Linked DNA regions of Niabella yanshanensis. The main gene of each other region encodes a partner of the protein of the gene in region 2 in a complex. Links are inferred from orthologs where the notes say so. Each region holds a gene or a part of one and is shown on either strand. Other genes may lie near its edges. The genes, in order: carB and carA.

What was found.
Region 1: the proteins of carA (region 2) and carB are in contact, whole or in part, in a solved structure (PDB 1KEE), measured with the Escherichia coli proteins. The link is inferred for Niabella yanshanensis from one-to-one orthologs.

What each region holds. Positions count from the first base shown.
Region 1 is NZ_CP139960.1:3,519,771-3,529,328, reverse strand. What follows is about bases 5,660-9,090. They hold carB (carbamoyl-phosphate synthase large subunit), read left to right. Parts: upstream 5,660-6,040; coding sequence 6,041-8,890; downstream 8,891-9,090. Other genes in these bases: idi (isopentenyl-diphosphate Delta-isomerase), read left to right, coding at 8,987-9,090; U0035_RS14690 (S8 family serine peptidase), read left to right, coding at 5,660-5,850. Outside these bases: U0035_RS14710 (aspartate-semialdehyde dehydrogenase), read left to right, coding at 1-819; U0035_RS14705 (Uma2 family endonuclease), read left to right, coding at 959-1,558; bcp (thioredoxin-dependent thiol peroxidase), read right to left, coding at 1,579-2,046; U0035_RS14695 (peptidoglycan DD-metalloendopeptidase family protein), read right to left, coding at 2,085-4,154; more of U0035_RS14690, read left to right, coding at 4,261-5,659; more of idi, read left to right, coding at 9,091-9,496; U0035_RS14675 (MIP/aquaporin family protein), read right to left, coding at 9,516-9,558. UniProt on the Escherichia coli protein: Large subunit of the glutamine-dependent carbamoyl phosphate synthetase (CPSase).
Region 2 is NZ_CP139960.1:4,049,002-4,058,002, forward strand. The notes cover bases 2,471-5,344. They hold carA (glutamine-hydrolyzing carbamoyl-phosphate synthase small subunit), read right to left. Parts: upstream 4,524-5,344; coding sequence 3,417-4,523; downstream 2,471-3,416. Other genes in these bases: U0035_RS16790 (DeoR/GlpR family DNA-binding transcription regulator), read right to left, coding at 2,481-3,230; U0035_RS16800 (queuosine precursor transporter), read right to left, coding at 4,681-5,344. Also shown: U0035_RS16785 (SusC/RagA family TonB-linked outer membrane protein), read right to left, coding at 1-2,445; more of U0035_RS16800, read right to left, coding at 5,345-5,481; U0035_RS16810 (YfhO family protein), read left to right, coding at 6,377-8,866; U0035_RS16815 (glycosyltransferase family 4 protein), read left to right, coding at 8,958-9,001. UniProt on the Escherichia coli protein: Small subunit of the glutamine-dependent carbamoyl phosphate synthetase (CPSase).

The DNA.
Region 1 (9,558 bases), 530 kb from region 2 along the record:
ATCGCAGCAAAACCTGCTGTGGCATTATTTTCTGCCGGTGGAGGTACTTCTACAGAATGGGCGCCCCAATTTGCTGCTGCGGGTATTACCGTGGTTGATAACTCATCTGCCTGGAGAATGGATCCGTCTAAACCATTGATCGTACCTGAGATCAATGCAGATATCCTGACCACCAATGACAAAATTATCGCCAACCCCAACTGCTCTACGATCCAGATGGTCGTTGCACTGCAGCCTTTACACAAAGCGTACAAAATTAAACGCGTGGTAGTTTCCACCTACCAGAGCGTAACGGGTACCGGTGTTAAAGCGGTAGATCAACTGATGGGTGAAAGAAACAATGCCAGCGAATATCCGATGGCTTATAAATACCCTATCGATTTAAATGTTATTCCGCAAATTGATGTGTTCACCGACAATGGGTATACCAAAGAAGAAATGAAAATGGTGAATGAAACCAAAAAGATCATGCGCGACGATAATATTAAAGTGACAGCGACTACTGTTCGGATACCTGTAATGGGGGGTCATAGCGAAAGCGTGAATGTTGAATTTGAAAATGAATTTGAACTGGCAGAAGTAAGAAACCTGTTAGAATCAGCTCCTGGTGTAGTAGTAGTAGACGACCTGCCCAACCAGCAATACCCGATGCCAAAGGACGCACATGAAAAAGACGAGGTTTTTGTAGGCCGCATCCGCCGCGATGAAACACAGCCTAAAACATTAAATATGTGGATCGTGAGTGACAACCTGCGTAAGGGTGCGGCTACTAATGCCGTTCAGGTAGCTGAGTACCTGGTAGCTAACAACCTGATATAAGTTTTATTTATAACAGTCTTATAAAAGCCGGAGGTTATCAACCGCCGGCTTTTATTTTCTCAGGCGATAACGAACCCTTATAATATGGATTTAACTTTTTAAGGTTAAGCGCATCCTAAAAATGAAGTAAATTGCATATATGGACAACATTTTAAATGAACCAGCGCCAGCCTATCAAAAAGCCTTTTATACAATGTCCGAATACCTGGAAATGGAAAAGGCTTCTGATACCAAGCATGAGTTTTTCCAGGGAGGAGTGTTTGCTTTGGCCGGAGCCGGAAGACGGCACAATGTGATTTCTAAGAATATGTCTGGCGAGTTATATACAGCGCTGAAAGGCAAGTCCTGCCAACCTTATGGCAGCGATCTGCGTATCCATATCCCGGAAAATACATTATTTACTTATCCCGATATCTCGGTTATCTGTGGAGAGATTACTGCTTCGAAAGAAGATGAAGACACCGCAGTGCTTCCTACAGTTCTTATTGAGATCCTGTCTCCATCCACAAAAAACTACGACCGCGGCGGAAAATTTAAATTATACAGGGATATTCCAACATTAAAAGAATATATACTTATAGATAGTGAATCAATAAATATAGAATGCTTCAGGTTGAATGCCGGCGGGCATTGGGAACTGGAAGAGTACAAAACACCTGAGAACACGTTAACGATTGAATCACTAAACGTGTCTATCAACATCAGGGATATTTATAACGGCACCCAGATGCCTGCTTAAAAATTTTATAAATGATTACCTCAATCATTGAACCCAGCAATGATCTCTTCTGCGTGCTGCTTGCTTTTAGGCTTCAGGATGATTTTTTTGATAACACTTTTTTCATCAATTAAAAAAGTAGTGCGATATACACCCATATACTTATGACCAAACATTTGCTTCTCCCCCCACACACCATATTTCTCTAATATTTTATGACCAGTATCCGCAATCAATGGAAATGGCAGTGAATTACGTTGTTCAAATCGTTTGTGTTTGGCCGCATCGTCAGGACTAACCCCAACTATTTCAATACCATGTTGCCGGAGCAATGCAAAATTATCCCTAAGATTACAGGCCTGTATAGTACAGGTTGGGGTCAGATCCTGGGGGTAAAAGTATAAGGCAAGCTTTCTTCCTTTGTATTCTGATAAAGATATTTTGTTGCCATCCTGATCTTTGCCTGTAAATGCCGGTGCCTTCTGCCCTTCTTTTAAATGTGTAGCCATGAAGCGATTGCTGATTTGTTTATTGCTGATTGACGATTTTATTTCTTCTTCGTTGTGCTGCTGGTTTTAGAGGCACTGCTTTTTGTTGCAGCCTTCCTGACAGTTGTTTTAGAAGCAGTAGCTGTCTTTTTCGTTGTTACCTGCTTAGTCGTGCTTTCTTTTTTTGCCGAACTGCTTTTGGTAGCTGTTGATGTTTTTTTGGCCGAAGACTTTCCAGATGTTTTGGCCGTTGTTTTCGATGTTTTATAAGCCGACGTTGCAAGCTTTTTCGAATCTGTTTTCTTTGCAGCTGTAGTTTTTGCACTTGTCTTTTTAGCGGTTACAGCCGTTCTGTTAACAACCGGTTCAGGCTTTTCTTCTAAAAGATTAGAGTTAGAAGCCTTTGTTGCGGCCGGAGGATTGATGCCCCTCACAAACTGCCAACTCCTGCGTGTTACATTTCCGGCAACATCGGTTACTATTACCGTCAACTCATGCTGACCTGCTGTAATTCGTCCATCAGAAAAATGATAGATCCAGGTACGGCCTTTATCGTTGGTGAATCGCAGCCACTTGCCATCCACTTCTGCCCTGAAATCTGCAATGCCATAATTATCGGTTGGAGTAAAAGTAATTCTGGTTGCCTTATTCAGATTGACTACCTCACCGCTCCCTAATGCATTAACAGACGGGGGTGCGTTATCAATAAAAGCCTCAAAAGTTCCGAAATCCCGGAATTGCGCTGTCAGCCACTCGCCATTCCATACGGCTTTGCGCACTGTTGTGTTTTTACCTACCCGCTTAATAACAATCTTGTTTCTATTTTCGGGGCTAATGTATTTATCTGGCTTTATTCTTACTTCATAGTTACTATGAACCGGAATATAGGTCTCGCCTAATTTGTGCCTCGCCGATACGCTGTTTAAGGCGGCAGAGGGTGCGCTTGAATACCCCGTATTCATTTTATCGTAAATAGCATTCAATGGCATATTGGCTTCAAATGAAGCCCGGCTCAAGCGATTAGGTCTTCCGGCCTGCCACTCGTACGGCTTTACCGGCGGAGCAGCAGCACCATTATTCCTGATGTTGAAATGAATTGTTGATTGATTGCCATTAGCGTCGGCCACATCTATTTGTACGGTATGCGTTAGGGTATCATTGAGAGATACCAGGTTGTTCGGCCCCAGGTCATAATATACGCCACTTAAATCGCCCGGTAATTTAGAGGTATGCTGCATCCAGCTGCCGCCGGTGCTCACCATTTTATAATCTACCTGGCAGTTCATATAACGGCTATCCGGATAATCGATGCTATCAATATAAAAACTGCTTTTTTCTACACCATCTACAAAAAGCCTCGCGCTGTAAATGCCATCCTGGTTGCCGGTACCATTACGGGTATCATAAGCCTGTATGGAAAAGCTCAATTTATTTAAACTGGTGTTGATGACGCCTCCGGCTACTGAATATGCGCCGCCTGTTTTTGTTAATTTATACTGGGACGGCGTTTGATCATATACTGAATTATTGCGGTCGTACATGGCCAGCTTAATAACAGTTGGTGCAATATTATCAACAATAGGAGTGCCGAATAAAGTGGGATTCAACCTCCGTGCCGAGCGGGTATCTATTACTTCCCAGTGCACATGCGGCCCGCCAGAGCCTCCGGTTGTACCGCTGAAAGAAATAAAATCACCCTTCTTTACCGGGAATTGGCCCGGCGGAATCGTCAAAGCCGTTGGCCAGGACTCGGTTTTATATTGATGCTCCGTAACATATCTTTCAAGATCGTCTCTGAAATCATTGAGATGGCCATACAAAGTTGAAGTACCGTTGGGATGTGTGATGATAATCCACCGGCCCCAGCTCAGCGGCTCAATTCCAACAAAGGAGATATAACCATCTGCCGCTGCATAAACATTCTGATTCACCACCTGGTTGGTACGCACATCCAGCCCCATATGCCAGTGATTGGATCTTAGTTCACCCATATTAGCTACGATATCAGGCTTCAAATTGGTTACCCACCTGAAGTATCCCTGTGGGTACACAGGCTTCTTGTATAATTGGCCAAAAGATGCAAATCCGGTCAATAAAATCCCTAACAGCATGAAATTTTTCTTCGACATGCGCCAAAAATAACGAAACCGTTTAAATAGCTTCCTGGTGTCACTGTGTAATAACTTTATGTTTACATCTTTACGAATAGTTTTGCCAAACTAAAATTCCGGTACTATGCGTTGTTTCGTTCTCGGCCTGTTGGTGTTATGTGCTTTGGGGGTTAATGGCCAATCGGTCAAACCGGTAACACCAGACTGGCATTACCTGGATTATAAAACCGACGGGTACCTGGGCATTAGCCTGCAACAAGCTTATGATTTACTCAAAAACAAAAAAAGCACACCCGTAATTGTTGCCGTTATAGATAGCGGCATAGATACTTTACAACCCGACCTAAAACCTGTCCTCTGGACCAACCCGAAAGAAATTCCTAATAATAAATCAGATGATGACGGCAATGGCCTGGTAGATGATTATTATGGCTGGAATTTTTTAGGCGCACCGGATGGTGAAAACCTGGCCATGAGTATTAGTGATGAATACCGCACTTTTTACCGGTTTAAGGCTGTATTTGAAAACAAAACGCAAAAACAGATCCCCGATTCGCTAAGCTGGCAATACCAACAATGGATAAGCGCCAAAGCGAGGCTGGAGGAGGGTTTTAATGATGCTCAAAAGGTAATTGGCGCCGTCCGCAAGAATTTCAGCCTGATATCCGATGCCAATACCGCCATGCAGCAGGTTACCGGAAAAGAAGTTTTTTTTATAAAAGACCTGGATAGCCTGGAATCCAATCCTTCAGTCAAAGATCTTGTCAGCTTGTGGCGGAATCTTTTGAGCGAGCAACCATCTGGCAATAACCAGGCGCTAATGAAGGATTTTGGTAATTATAAACAGAGTTTGGAAGACGATTTGATCAAATTGACCACACCACCGGACGAAGCCCGAAATAATTTATTAAAAGACAACGGCTATGATATCAACGCTATTCATTATGGCAATCATAATTTAACTACCCATAGCGGTTATCATGGTACCAGCGTTAGCAGCATTATTGGCGCGGTACGTAATAATAAGGAAGGCATAGACGGCATTGCCGATAACGTAAAAATTATGATGATACGGGGAATCCTTGGTAAAGACGAATTTGATAAGGATGTAGCTTTGTCAATTAGATATGCAGTTGACCATGGCGCTAAGGTGATTAATATGAGTTTCGGAAAATACATTTCCCCGGACAAGCGCTGGGTAGACGAGGCCATTGCATATGCATTATCAAAGGATGTGGTGTTAGTACACGGGTCGGGGAACGATGCATCGGATAACGATGTAACTGCTAACTATCCCAGTTCGTATACTATTGGAGGCAAACTGCTGCCCAATGTAATACAGGTAGGCGCCAGCGGCGACGAAAGCCTGGGCCGGCTTGTAGCTTCATTTAGTAATTATGGTAAAAAAACGGTAGATGTATTTGCACCCGGTGTGCAAATTCGCTGTGCTATTGCAGGCAAGGGCACCGAAATTTCGAGCGGTACCAGCTTATCAAGTCCCATTGTAGCGGGAATAGCGGCTTTACTGCGATCCTATTTCCCCCATTTAACCGCCACAGAGGTGGTAAATATTATAAAAGAGTCGGGAACCATTCCCTCTGAAAAAGTATTGATGCCGGGCGATGATAAGAAGCTGGTCGCACTTAGCGAGCTCTGCTCAACCGGAAAAATTGTGAATGCGGCGAATGCGGTAAAGCTGGCAATAGAGAATTAATAAGGTAGCGGGCCTGCTGCCACCTGTACCGCAGTGAAAGTGCTTGCGACGCAATATTGACGCCACTTGCTTGGCGCTGGTATTAAATTTCTAAAAAATTGGTCATTTCAGTCATTTTTTATCCCCTCTTTCCTACCAAACCCGTACTTTTGCGCAATTTGTTTTTTTAGGTAAAAAGGAAAATAAAAAAATGCCCAAGGATACATCCATAAAATCAGTTTTGATTATCGGCTCCGGCCCCATTATTATCGGACAAGCTTGTGAATTTGACTACTCTGGTACACAAGCCGCCCGCAGTTTACGCGAAGAAGGTATTAAAGTAATACTGATCAACAGTAACCCCGCCACCATCATGACAGACCCTATGATGGCGGATAAAGTATACCTGTTACCGCTTACCGTTGAAAGCATTGAGCAGATACTTCAGGAAAATGACATCGACGCCGTATTGCCGACCATGGGCGGGCAAACAGCGTTAAACCTGGCTAAAGAAGCCGAGGAGCTGGGCATCTGGCAGCAATACAATGTACGCCTGATTGGTGTGGATATTAAAGCTATTGATAAAGCAGAAGATCGCGAAAAGTTCCGCCAGTGGATGATTCAATTAGGAGTGCCGGTAGCAACTGCCAAAACGGCCAACTCTTTCCTGGAAGGAAAAGAATTTGCGCAGGAAATAGGGTTCCCGCTGGTCATTCGTCCTTCATTTACCCTGGGTGGTACCGGTGGTGGATTTGTACACGACAAAGACGAGCTGGACGAAGCCCTCAACCGGGGTTTACAGGCATCACCCATCCACGAAGTATTAGTGGAGCAGGCAGTATTAGGATGGAAAGAATTTGAATTAGAGCTATTACGTGATAATGCGGATAATGTATGTATTATATGTACGGTAGAGAACTTTGACCCGATGGGTGTTCATACAGGGGACTCCATCACGGTAGCGCCGGCCATGACCTTAAGTGATACCGGTATGCAGCTGATGCGTAATACTGCCATCATGATGATGCGCGACCTGGGTAACTTTGCGGGTGGTTGTAACGTACAGTTCTCCATGAGCCCGACTACTGAGGAAATCATTGCGATTGAGATTAACCCTCGCGTAAGCCGTTCGTCGGCTCTGGCATCTAAAGCTACCGGTTATCCCATTGCAAAAATTGCTGCAAAACTAGCTATTGGTTATAACCTGGATGAGCTGGAAAACCAGATCACCAAAACCACTTCGGCTTATTTTGAACCCGCACTCGACTATGTAATTGTAAAGATTCCCCGCTGGAACTTTGATAAGTTTAAAGGCGCTAATGATACTTTAGGCCTTCAAATGAAAAGTGTGGGTGAGGTGATGGCTATCGGCCGCAGCTTTAATGAAGCCGTACAGAAAGCCTGCCAGAGCCTGGAGAATAACGCGATTGGCTTAGGCTATTATGGTAAAAGTCTCATGCATGGCGAGGAGTTACTGGAATATATCAAGACTCCGAAATGGGACCGGATCTTCCGGATCAAAGACGCCCTGATGGCGGGTGTATCTGTAGGTACTATTTCTAAAGCTACCAATGGTATTGATCGCTGGTTCTTGTCTGAAATACAGAAATTGTGCGTAATTGAGAAAAAACTAACTGAATTAGGGTTAGACGATCTGAATACCGATATCATCCGCGAAGCGAAAGTAAATGGCTTTAGTGATGCGCAAATTGCGGCTTTAGTAGGTGCTGAAGAGGACGACGTATATGCAAAACGCAAAACCCTAGGTATCAATCGTGTATATAAAATGGTGGACACCTGTAGCGCCGAGTTTGAGGCAAAGACACCTTATTTCTACAGTACTTTTGACAGTCCCAGCATATCTTTTGGCACCGATGGATTAACACATAACGAATCAAAACTTACTGATAAGAAAAAGGTCATTGTATTGGGTAGCGGTCCCAACCGCATCGGGCAGGGTATTGAATTTGACTACTGCTGTGTACACGGTTTGCTGGCAATTAAAGAAGCCGGATACGAAGCGATCATGATGAACTGTAACCCTGAAACAGTAAGTACAGACTTCGATATGGCCGATAAACTATACTTCGAGCCGGTATACTGGGAGCATGTCCGAGAACTGATCGAATATGAAAAACCAGCTGGTGTTATTGTTCAGCTGGGTGGACAAACCGCCCTGAAGCTGGCTGAAAAGATCAAAGAAATGGGCGTGGAGATCATCGGTACTTCTTTTGATAACATGGATATTGCTGAAGATCGTGGCCGTTTTAGCGATATGCTGAAAGAGCTTAAAATACCTTACCCGGATTATGGAACTGCATGGACCGTAGATGAAGCAGTGGAAGTAGCCAACCGTGTGGGCTACCCTGTATTGGTCCGCCCTTCGTACGTACTGGGTGGTCAGCGCATGCGGATCGTAATTAATGATGAAGAAGTTGAGAAAGCAGTAATCAGCCTGCTGAAACATATTCCGGGCAATAAGATCCTGATCGACCATTTCCTGGATCGTTGCCAGGAGGCAGAAGTAGATGCCATTTTCGATGGTGAAAACTTCCACGTAATGGGCGTAATGGAGCATATTGAGCCCGCAGGTATCCATAGTGGCGACAGCCACGCCATGTTACCGGCCTTCAACCTTTCCCCGATGGAAGTAACCACCATGGAGCACTACGCGGAAAAGATTGCAAGGGCCTTGAACATTAAAGGTCTGATCAATATACAGTTTGCAATTAAAGATGGTAATGTTTACGTGATCGAGGCGAATCCACGTGCTTCACGTACCACACCATTTATTGCCAAAGCCTACCAGATTCCTTATTTGAACATTGCCACTAAAGTAATGCTGGGCGCCAATAAACTGACCGACTTCAAATTTGAAAAGAAATTGAACGGGTTTGCGATCAAAGAACCTGTATTCAGCTTTAACAAATTCCCCGGCGTGAATAAAGAGTTAGGCCCTGAAATGAAAAGTACGGGTGAAGCCATCCGCTTTATTAAAGATCTGAAAGATCCTTATTTCAGACAGCTTTATAAAGACAGGAGCATGTTCCTGAGTAAATAATCATCATGCTACTTATTCCAAAGTCCTTGCAAACGCAGGGACTTTTCTTTTTGATTGATACCGCGTAGCCCATCAACTAAGCATTATCTTCGCCGTATGAATTCATTAAATGAACAGGTAGTACTCGTTGATAGAAATGACAACCGTATTGGATTAATGGAGAAATTGGAAGCGCATGAAAAAGGCCTGCTTCACCGTGCCTTTTCGGTACTCCTGTTCAACAATCAAAAGGAATTGCTTTTACAGCAAAGAGCATTTGATAAGTATCACTGCGGCGGCCTGTGGACGAACACCTGCTGCAGTCACCCTCACCCGGGGGAAGACGTAAAAGATGCAGCGCTGCGACGCCTGAGGGAAGAAATGGGCATTGAATGCGACCTGAAAAAATCCTTTGAATTTATCTATAGAGCAGAGTTTGATAACGGACTCACCGAACATGAGTATGATCATGTATTCACCGGGACGTTTTCGGGAGCGCCGGTTATTAATTTACATGAAGTGGCCGACTGGAAGTACCTATCACGGGAAGCACTTCAAATAGACATGACAAAGCATCCTGAAAACTACACTCCATGGTTTAAAATCATCATTGACAAAATGAGGTAATAAATTGACCAGGATCTCACTATATCATATAATATTTGAAAATAATTGCAGCTAATAATGCA
Region 2 (9,001 bases):
GAATCCACGGCCACTTAATGTTGTAATGGGATTGCCCACTGCGATACCGTTTCTTATATTACCAGAGTTCCAGGTGTAGGCGTTATAATATTCACTGACATTAGCGGGTAAGTATAGTACTTTGGAGCGACCACTGGAACCATTCATGCCTACATTCCATGTAAGTCCTTTAGCGTTTTTGATAATATCGCCATCTATACTTGCTTCCCAGCCCCAGGTTTTGAAGGCGCCTACGTTTAATGTATTCAATACAAAACCGGTGGCATAACTCAGGCGAAATCCTTTCACAATCTGGTCTTCATTGCGGGTAGTAAAATAAGTAAAATAGGTATTGATCCTGTTGTTTAAAAAACGGGCATCAAAGCCTACTTCACGGGCTGTGGTCATTTCAGGACGCAATTGGGGGTTGGGTCCCGTAAATCCGTATTTCCATCCACCTCCGGTTAAATTGGTAGGCTCCAGCTGCGGATATATTTCCAACGGGCCTGCATCCTTACCTACCTGGGCTATTGATCCTCTAAGCTTGAAGTAGCTGATCGCCTTAATTCGCTTTATTGCTTCAAATTCGGTCAGTATCAAAGAGCCTTCAATTGCCGGGTAGAAATAAGAATTATTATTTACAGGTAAAGTTGATGACCAGTCGTTTCTACCTCTAAGTGTAACAAATGCCAGATTGTTGTATCCAAACTCAAATTGAGCCGATACGGCCTGAATACGGCGCTTGGTATTTCTTTGTCTGGATGTAATGGAAACCGGATCGGTGTTATTAATGGATTGAAAATCGGGTATAATATACTTACTTCCATTAGTAGCCAGTCTGATTATGCCATTTTCTAGCTGGTGATAGCCTACCTGACCGGCAAAAGATAATTTATTATTAAAAAACTTATTATTGTAACCCGCTAAAATATTTACCGTGGGATCAGAAAAATTAGATTGAACAAGGTCGTATCGACCCAGGCCTGCATTTCTTGCTGCATAGTAGGGATGCCAGGATGTTTCAAATGTTTGCATACCCACATCCCAGCCCACTTGACCGCGTAAGAACGTATGAGCTGTAGGAGTAATGGTAAAAGCCATATTGGAGGTAAACCTATTGGTTCGGTCGAAGTTCTTGTTCTTGTTCATTGCAAACAGAGGGTTGAGAAGATCAAGGTCAAGATAGTAGTCTGGCTTTCTCATAAGCCCGTCCAATGTTTGATAATTAGTGATGTCATCTACCATTGGCCATATCATGGCTCTGTAAAGAGGTCCGTCTGTTCCTCTCAATGCCTTGTTGTTTTCGGTTCGGGTATACTGTATTGCTGCTTCAAATTTGAGCCAATCCGTAATTTTTGCTTGGCCTGAAAGGCTAACGTTGAAACGGTCGTAGTCGGTCATTTTTATGACTCCTTTCTGGCCCAGGTAGGAAACACCACCCCTTATTGTAGCTTTATCGCTACCTGCTTCAACGGACAGGTTATGCCGTTGCTGGGTTCCTGTCTGTAAAATGGCGGCGATATTATCATATTGTGCGACGTTATCCGGATAAAGTCCCCCAAATTTTGCGGTATTATAATAGTTAGTCGTACCATATGCTCCATTGGAATACTTGGTCTGCATATCGGGCCATCCGTATGCTTTGTCCCATTTAAAGAAGTTGTTATAGGTTACTCTTCCGCTACCTGCACGTCCCTTTTTAGTGGTAATAATAATGGCTCCGTTAGATGCATCCGAGCCGTATAATGCAGCAGCAGCGGCACCTTTCAGTACTGTAATGGACGCAATGTCTTCGGGATTTACATCATTGCCGCGGGAAGAGTAATCCTGGTTACGTACAGAGTAGGTTTCGCCTCCTGCCATGCTTATTGGGTCGTAAGTTGAATTATTCATAGGCACACCATCTATCACATAAAGTGGCTGGTTATTGCCCGAAATAGAGGTGAGGTTTCTCAGCACTACAGTATTGGAGGCCCCGGGCAAACCACTGGTGGAAGTAACATTAAGACCGGGTACTCTTCCGGCAAGAGCAGAAATAAAGGATTCCCTTCCCGATTCAGCTATGGTTGCCCCATCTACCACCTGTACCGACGAGCCCACGGCTCTTCCGATCCGCTTCATACCGAATTCTGTTGTAACAACGACCTCCTCTTCTTGCTTTCCCTCGCCTTCAATCAATACCACTTCAATAATGCTTTCGTTTCCTAACGTTACCGATTTACCCTCAAAACCAATAGAGCTAAACTCTAAGGTTTGCCCTGGTTCAACAGCAATAGAGAATTTACCGTTTGGGTTGGTAGACGTAGCCCTGGTGGTACCTTTTACCATTACAGTAACTCCAGGGATCGGGGTCTTGGCAGATGACGTAACAGTTCCGGTTACTGTTTTGGTTTGTGCGGATGCAATATATGGAAGGCAACAACTCGCCATCCAAAGCAAGAGTACACTTACAATTGTTTTCCTCATAATTTTGATTTAAAAAATATAATTGTTCTGATTGTCTATATTACAGTTACGCCTGCTTCCTTAAAAGGCGTTAAAGCTTCGTTTGAAGGATCCAGCTCAGTGATCAGGTAATCGATCTTTTCTATTTTGCACACACTGATGGGCTGGTAAGTCTGCAGTTTTTCAGAGATCGTCATACAGATTACTTTAGATGCAGAATTGACCATTGCCTTCTTTATCTGAACCACTTCCCAGTCATTGTCTGTAAGGCCATGCTGGATATCAATAGCATTGGTACCTAAAAAGCACAGATCGGCATTTACATGACTGATCTTTTGTATCGCTTCGGCACCAACCGTGATCTTCGAGTCTCTTGATAATTTATCTCCAATCACTACCACATCAAGCTTTGGATGTGCCATACAAGCATTTATAACCGGAATACTCCCCGTCATAATCGTGACCTTCAATTGAGGGGGCAAAGCCCTTATCAATTCTAAAATGGTAGTACCTCCACTGGTCAGTATAAACATTCCGCTATGTATCAATTGTAGCGCTTTACTAACAATCAGCTTTTTGTGTGCCTGCGAGTAAACGTTGATTGGCGTAAACTGCACCTCATTAAAAGCCATCGACAAAGCACCCCCGTGCACCTTAATTAACTGTCCAGCCTCCGACAACTCCTGCAAATCCCTTCTTATGGTATCTTCAGAAACAGCAATTTCACTACATAAGTCTACACTCAATACTTTATTATGCAGATTGAGTTGATGCAGTATGTACGCTTGTCTCTCTTTTTTCAGCAATCGATTAAGAATTTGTTAAGGATAGCTTAAAGATAATACAGTTTCCTGCAAAAAACCGCAAAAAGCAGAAAAAATTTGCAAGTATTTTTTTGAAAATTTTCAGCAGTTTCTGCTTCAGATGATTTGTATCCATAAAAAAGCCGGGCTTCTGACAAAAGCCCGGCTTCAAATATGATGTAAGTAATATTAATTTTTCGACTCCTTAATCAGCGCAATAAAATCGTCGAATAAGTAACGGGAATCGTGTGGGCCCGGTGTGCTTTCGGGGTGATATTGAACGGAAAAAGCGGGTTTCCCTTTAACCCGTATACCTTCAATGGACTGATCATTCAGGTTGACATGGGTTACTTCCACCTTATCAGAAGTTTTGATGGATTCAGGATTAACACCAAATCCATGATTCTGGGTAGTGATCTCTGATTTACCGGTCACCAGGTTTTTTACAGGATGATTCAAGCCTCTGTGACCATGGTGCATTTTAAAGGTTTCAATACCGTTGGCCAACGCTAAAAGCTGGTGGCCTAAACAGATACCAAAAACCGGCTTCTCTTCGTTTAATATTTCCTTTACTGTATCAATCGCGTAATTCATAGCCGCGGGGTCGCCTGGGCCGTTAGAAATAAAATATCCGTCAGGATTAAAGCTCTTTACTTCTTCAAGTGAAGTTTTGGCCGGGAAAACCTTTACATGCGCACCACGCTCCACCATACAATTTAATATATTGCGTTTGGTGCCGTAATCCATTACCGCAATTTTGATTTCAGAGCCCGCATCGCCCAATTCGTAAGCCTCTTTAGTGGACACCTTGGAAGCCAGCTCCTGCCCACTCATATCCGGGGTTTCAGCGAGCTTTAATTTAAGCTCCTCTATATCAAATGTTTCAGACGAAATGATACAGTTCATAGCACCTTTGGTGCGGATATGCGCTACCAAAGCTCTTGTATCTACACCATGTATGGAAACGATATTGTTCTTTTTTAAATAAGCATCCAGCGAGCCCTCAGCTCTCTTACGTGAGTAATTTTCATTCAGGTTTTTTGCAATAACCCCCAATACTTTCACGCTATCGCTCTCTACATCTTCCGGAATTACACCGTAATTGCCCACATGCACAGCATTCATAATTACGATCTGGCCATAATAACTGGGGTCAGTAAAAACTTCCTGGTAGCCGGTCATACCTGTGTTAAAACAAATTTCACCGGTGGTTGTACCAATTGCCCCAAAGGCAAATCCTTCGGCAACGGTTCCATCTTCTAACAATAAAATAGCGCGGGATTGTGTTTCGGACATGAATTTTTTTTATTGTGGGCCCAACTTAGTGCTGCTATCAGCGATTTTGCGTCGCACCCTTGTACTGATGAATAAATTTCAACAAAAAATCGCGCAAAAATAAGGCTAAAAAATCAGATATTGAAAGGGTGGCCCATTATTTATTTGGAGCGCGTAATTAGCTGCCTTTTGTCATTGCCTGGCGTTTCATTTCGGCGGCCAGGTTATGGCCCAGGTATCGTTCAATCAGCGAATGTACCCCGTAAATCACCGGCGTCATCATGATTGCCACAACAAATTTGTATATATAATTACCTACACAGATCGCCATTACAAGGTTCAGGCTCCAGGGCTCGCCCTGGTTACCCGATACACGGGGGCCTATATAAAAAGCTATAAAAAGCACTACAAAGCTGTCAATCAGTTGCGATACCAGGGTTGATCCGGTTGCCCGCAGCCAGATGGCTTTTTCCCCCGTCATTCGCTTAATGCTATGAAACACAAGTACATCTAATATTTGACCTATTAAAAACGCCGCTAAAGAACCGATAATGATCCAGGACCCCTGCCCCAGTATCACCCGGTAGGCCTCGTTGGCGTTGTTAATTTGCTGATTTTTATAATTACCTACCCAGAAGTCGGCCGGTGTTAACCCAATAGCACCCTGGAACATAATAAACGTGTAGGCGATGAGTGCCGCAGCTAAAAAAGATAAGAACCTTACGCCTTTTACACCGTAGTATTCATTAATGATGTCCGTCATGATAAATACAACCGGCCAGAGTAATACGCCGGCGGTAAGATTAAATGAAAAAGGATTGCCAAAGATGCTGAGATGGAAGGGGGCGATGCCTATCGTTTTCTCCAATGAAAAGAGTTTTACGCCAATTACCTCGGCAATGATGGCATTGGCAATAAAAAAGCCTCCCAACAAAATGAAAAGCCTCGTGGGTTTATCGTTGATTATAGTACGGATCATTAAAATAAAAGGTAAAAATTAAGAAAATAAAAAGCATAATTATATTAGAGATCATCAGCCAGCGGGGTACAAATTGACCTGGTTTTCTTCCGGTAATTGTTAAGATGAGATAAAAAATACCTGTTAATGGAAGGAGGAGCATTGCCAATCCGTACCCGGCCATGATAACAGTAGAGGCAAATCCTTGATGCTCACTCCAGGAAGTAAAAAGAAGAGAAAAAGCCAATAACATGAAAAGTCCGCATAAAAAGGAGACCCGGGACAAAAATATTAACCAACGCATAAGCGAATTTATCCGGCAAATTTATTATTATTTTTAGCCCGGATGAACGCTGCGGAAATTTTTCAGGATTATATTTATTTTGTAAAAGACTGAAAAATTTCGGCAGTGTTTCATATAAAATAGTATTAATTTGCTCAACAGCCACAAAGACACAAAGGCTCAATGCAATTAGTATTGATACCATTAGATTCAGATACTGAAAACTTAGGTCGTAAAACCGTTAATATCGCCTATAAAATACATAAGGCGTTAGGCCCTGGTTTGTTAGAATCGGTGTAAGAGAAATGTTTTTGTTATAAATTGAGAAAAGAAGGTATCCCATTTGTCTATCAGCAAAAAGTGCCTATCGTTTATGATGGAGTAGTGTTTGCTGAAGGGCTGAGACTGGATATATTAGTGAATAATAAAATAATACTTGAATTAAAAGCACGTGAAGAATATAACTCGGTTTGGGAGGCTCAACTTTTAAGTTATCTTAAACTTACGGATACAAGATTAGGATGTATCATCAATTTTTCAGTTCCTCTTATTAAGAATGGCATTAAAAGGATGGTATTGTAACTTAATTATTACTTTGCGTCTTAGTGTCTTCGTGGCAATTAAAAATACAATATGAATAATCTTTGGCTGAAGAAAGTACTACCACATGTGTTGGCAATCCTGGTTTTTTTAGTAGTAGCCGTGTTGTTTTGTAAACCTGTGTTGGATGGCAAGACCTTAAACCAGCATGACACGGGTATAGAAGGGTGGCGTGGTTCCGCACAAAATGCTTTTGATGTAAAAGAAAAGACAGGCACGATGCCGCTATGGAGCACCACTGTTTTTAGTGGGATGCCTAATTACCAGATTGCCATGGAAGGAAAAAGCGCTTTGCCTGTGGATTTAAACAAAGTGTTTGGTTTGGGCCTGCCCAAGCCCATGAACTTTTTCTTTATCGCCTGCGTGTGCTTTTATATTTTATGCGTGGTGTTGCGATTTAACCCGGTGACAGGCATTCTGGGCGGATTGGCATTTGCTTATTCCACCTACAATCCGCTTATCGTAAGTGCAGGCCACGAAACCAAAATGATGACCATTGCTTACATGCCTTTTTTGCTGGCAGGGCTTTTACTTATTTTTAATAAACGCTACTGGATTGGGTTGGCAGTAGCTACCTTGGGCGCTACACTGGTGTTGATGGCTAATCACCCGCAGATAGCATATTATTTCTTTATGATCGCAGGCGCTGTTACGATTGGTTATGTTGTTGTTTGGATCAGGAATAAAGATTTTAAGCACCTGGCTATATCATTTGGATTAAGTGCAGTGGCTGCATTGGTGGGGCTGGGTTGCTATTCCCTGGCCTTTTTAACCACTAAAGAGTATAAAGAGTACACCATGCGTGGCGGTAAGAGCGTTGAAATAAAAGGTAACGAAGTAAAAGCCGTAAATACAAAAGGATTGGATCCTGATTATGCCATGAGTTATAGCATGAGTATGATTGAGCCCATCATTATGTTTATGCCCAAGGCGGTAGGCGGCAGCAGTGGCACCACTTTAAAGGAAGATTCAAAAGTAATTGAAAAATTAGCCGCAGCAGGTGTTCCCGAAATGCAGGCCGCCCAATTTGCAAGCCAATTCCCCGCTTATTGGGGGGGGATGGTTTCGCCGGAGTATTCAGGTGGTCCAGCATATATTGGAGCTGTTATATTTATTTTGGCGATTATAGGATTTGTAATAGTGAAAAATCAATTAAAGTGGCCGCTTCTTATCATATCTGTATTGGCAATAATGATGAGTTGGGGTAAATACTTTTTCGGATTCAATGAAATTTTATTGAACTCACTACCGCTGTACAACAGTTTCAGGGCTCCATCAATGGCCTTGGTTATTTGCCAGCTTACCTTGCCTTTAATGGCGGTAATCACCGTTTATAGCTTGTTTTTTGAAAAGAATTCCGGAGACTTCTTAAAAGAAAATTTCAAGAAGATATTATATACATTAGGTGGCATTACTGCGGTACTGGCATTATTATACATCGGACAAGGGTATTCTTCTGCAATTGATGAGCAAATTATACAAATGCAAATAGATCCTAACGGTGGCGATACTTTGAACCGAGCCATTATTGCGGGAATGAAGGCAGACCGGCAAAGCCTGTTTGGTGCGCAGGTAATGAGGGCGGTGCTATTTATGGCGCTGGTGCTGGGTGCGGTATATGCAGTGTTGAAAAACATGATCAGGCCAGCTGTAGCAGTTGCGGTTTTAGCAGCCATCAGTATCATAGACCTTTGGGTTGTAGATAAGCAATATTTTAGTGATGATCATTATGTTGCTAAAGACGAAATTGCCAACCAAATTGAAGCACCTACAGCAATAGACCAGGAGATCTTTAAAGATAAAGACCCGCATTTCAGGGTGTTTGATGTAGCGGGGATGGACAAGAACCGGGTGTCTTATTTCCATCGCTCTGCACTGGGGTATTCAGCAGTTAAGTTGCGGGTATACCAGGATATCATCGAGCGATATTTTGCGGGAGCTCCTAATGAGCAGATCCTGAATGCACTTGATGTACGTTACATTATTACCAGGGATGAAAGCGGGCAGGAGCGTCTTGTTCCCAATCCGAATGCTTATGGCGCTGCCTGGTTTGTAAAAGCTGTAAAGCCCGTTGCCACAGAGGTAGAAGAGCTGCAAGCGATAGGTAGCACTAATTTGAAAGATACAGCCATTGTTCCTCAAAGTGCTTTAAAGTCAGGAAGCAATTTAACGGCGGATTCAACATCTTCTGTTGCGCTTATAAAATATACCAATGATGAAATAGAGTATAATGCCAGTAGTGCTACGGGGGGCTTTGTTGTATTGAGTGAAGTATATTACCCTGCAGGATGGAACGCCTACATAGATGGAAAGCAAACGGATATTGTAAAAACGAATTATTTTATGCGCGGTCTTGTGGTTCCCCAGGGGAAGCATACCATAAAGCTTGTTTTTGAACCTGAAACTGTGAAGCGTGGCATGAGCATCTCTTACCTGAGCTCCTGGTTGCTGATCATTTTGGTATTAGGAGGTTTCTTTATGCAATGGTGGGTTGACAAGAAGAAAGCGGCTCATGGTGTGTAGGGGATGTGAATAGTGAATAGTGAATAGTGAATAGTGAATCATCCCGCATCCAGAATCCAGCATCTAGTATCCCGCCTCCAGTATCCATCACATGCTTAAAATAGCCTCTCTTGTTCCCTATAAAATTGTTCCTGC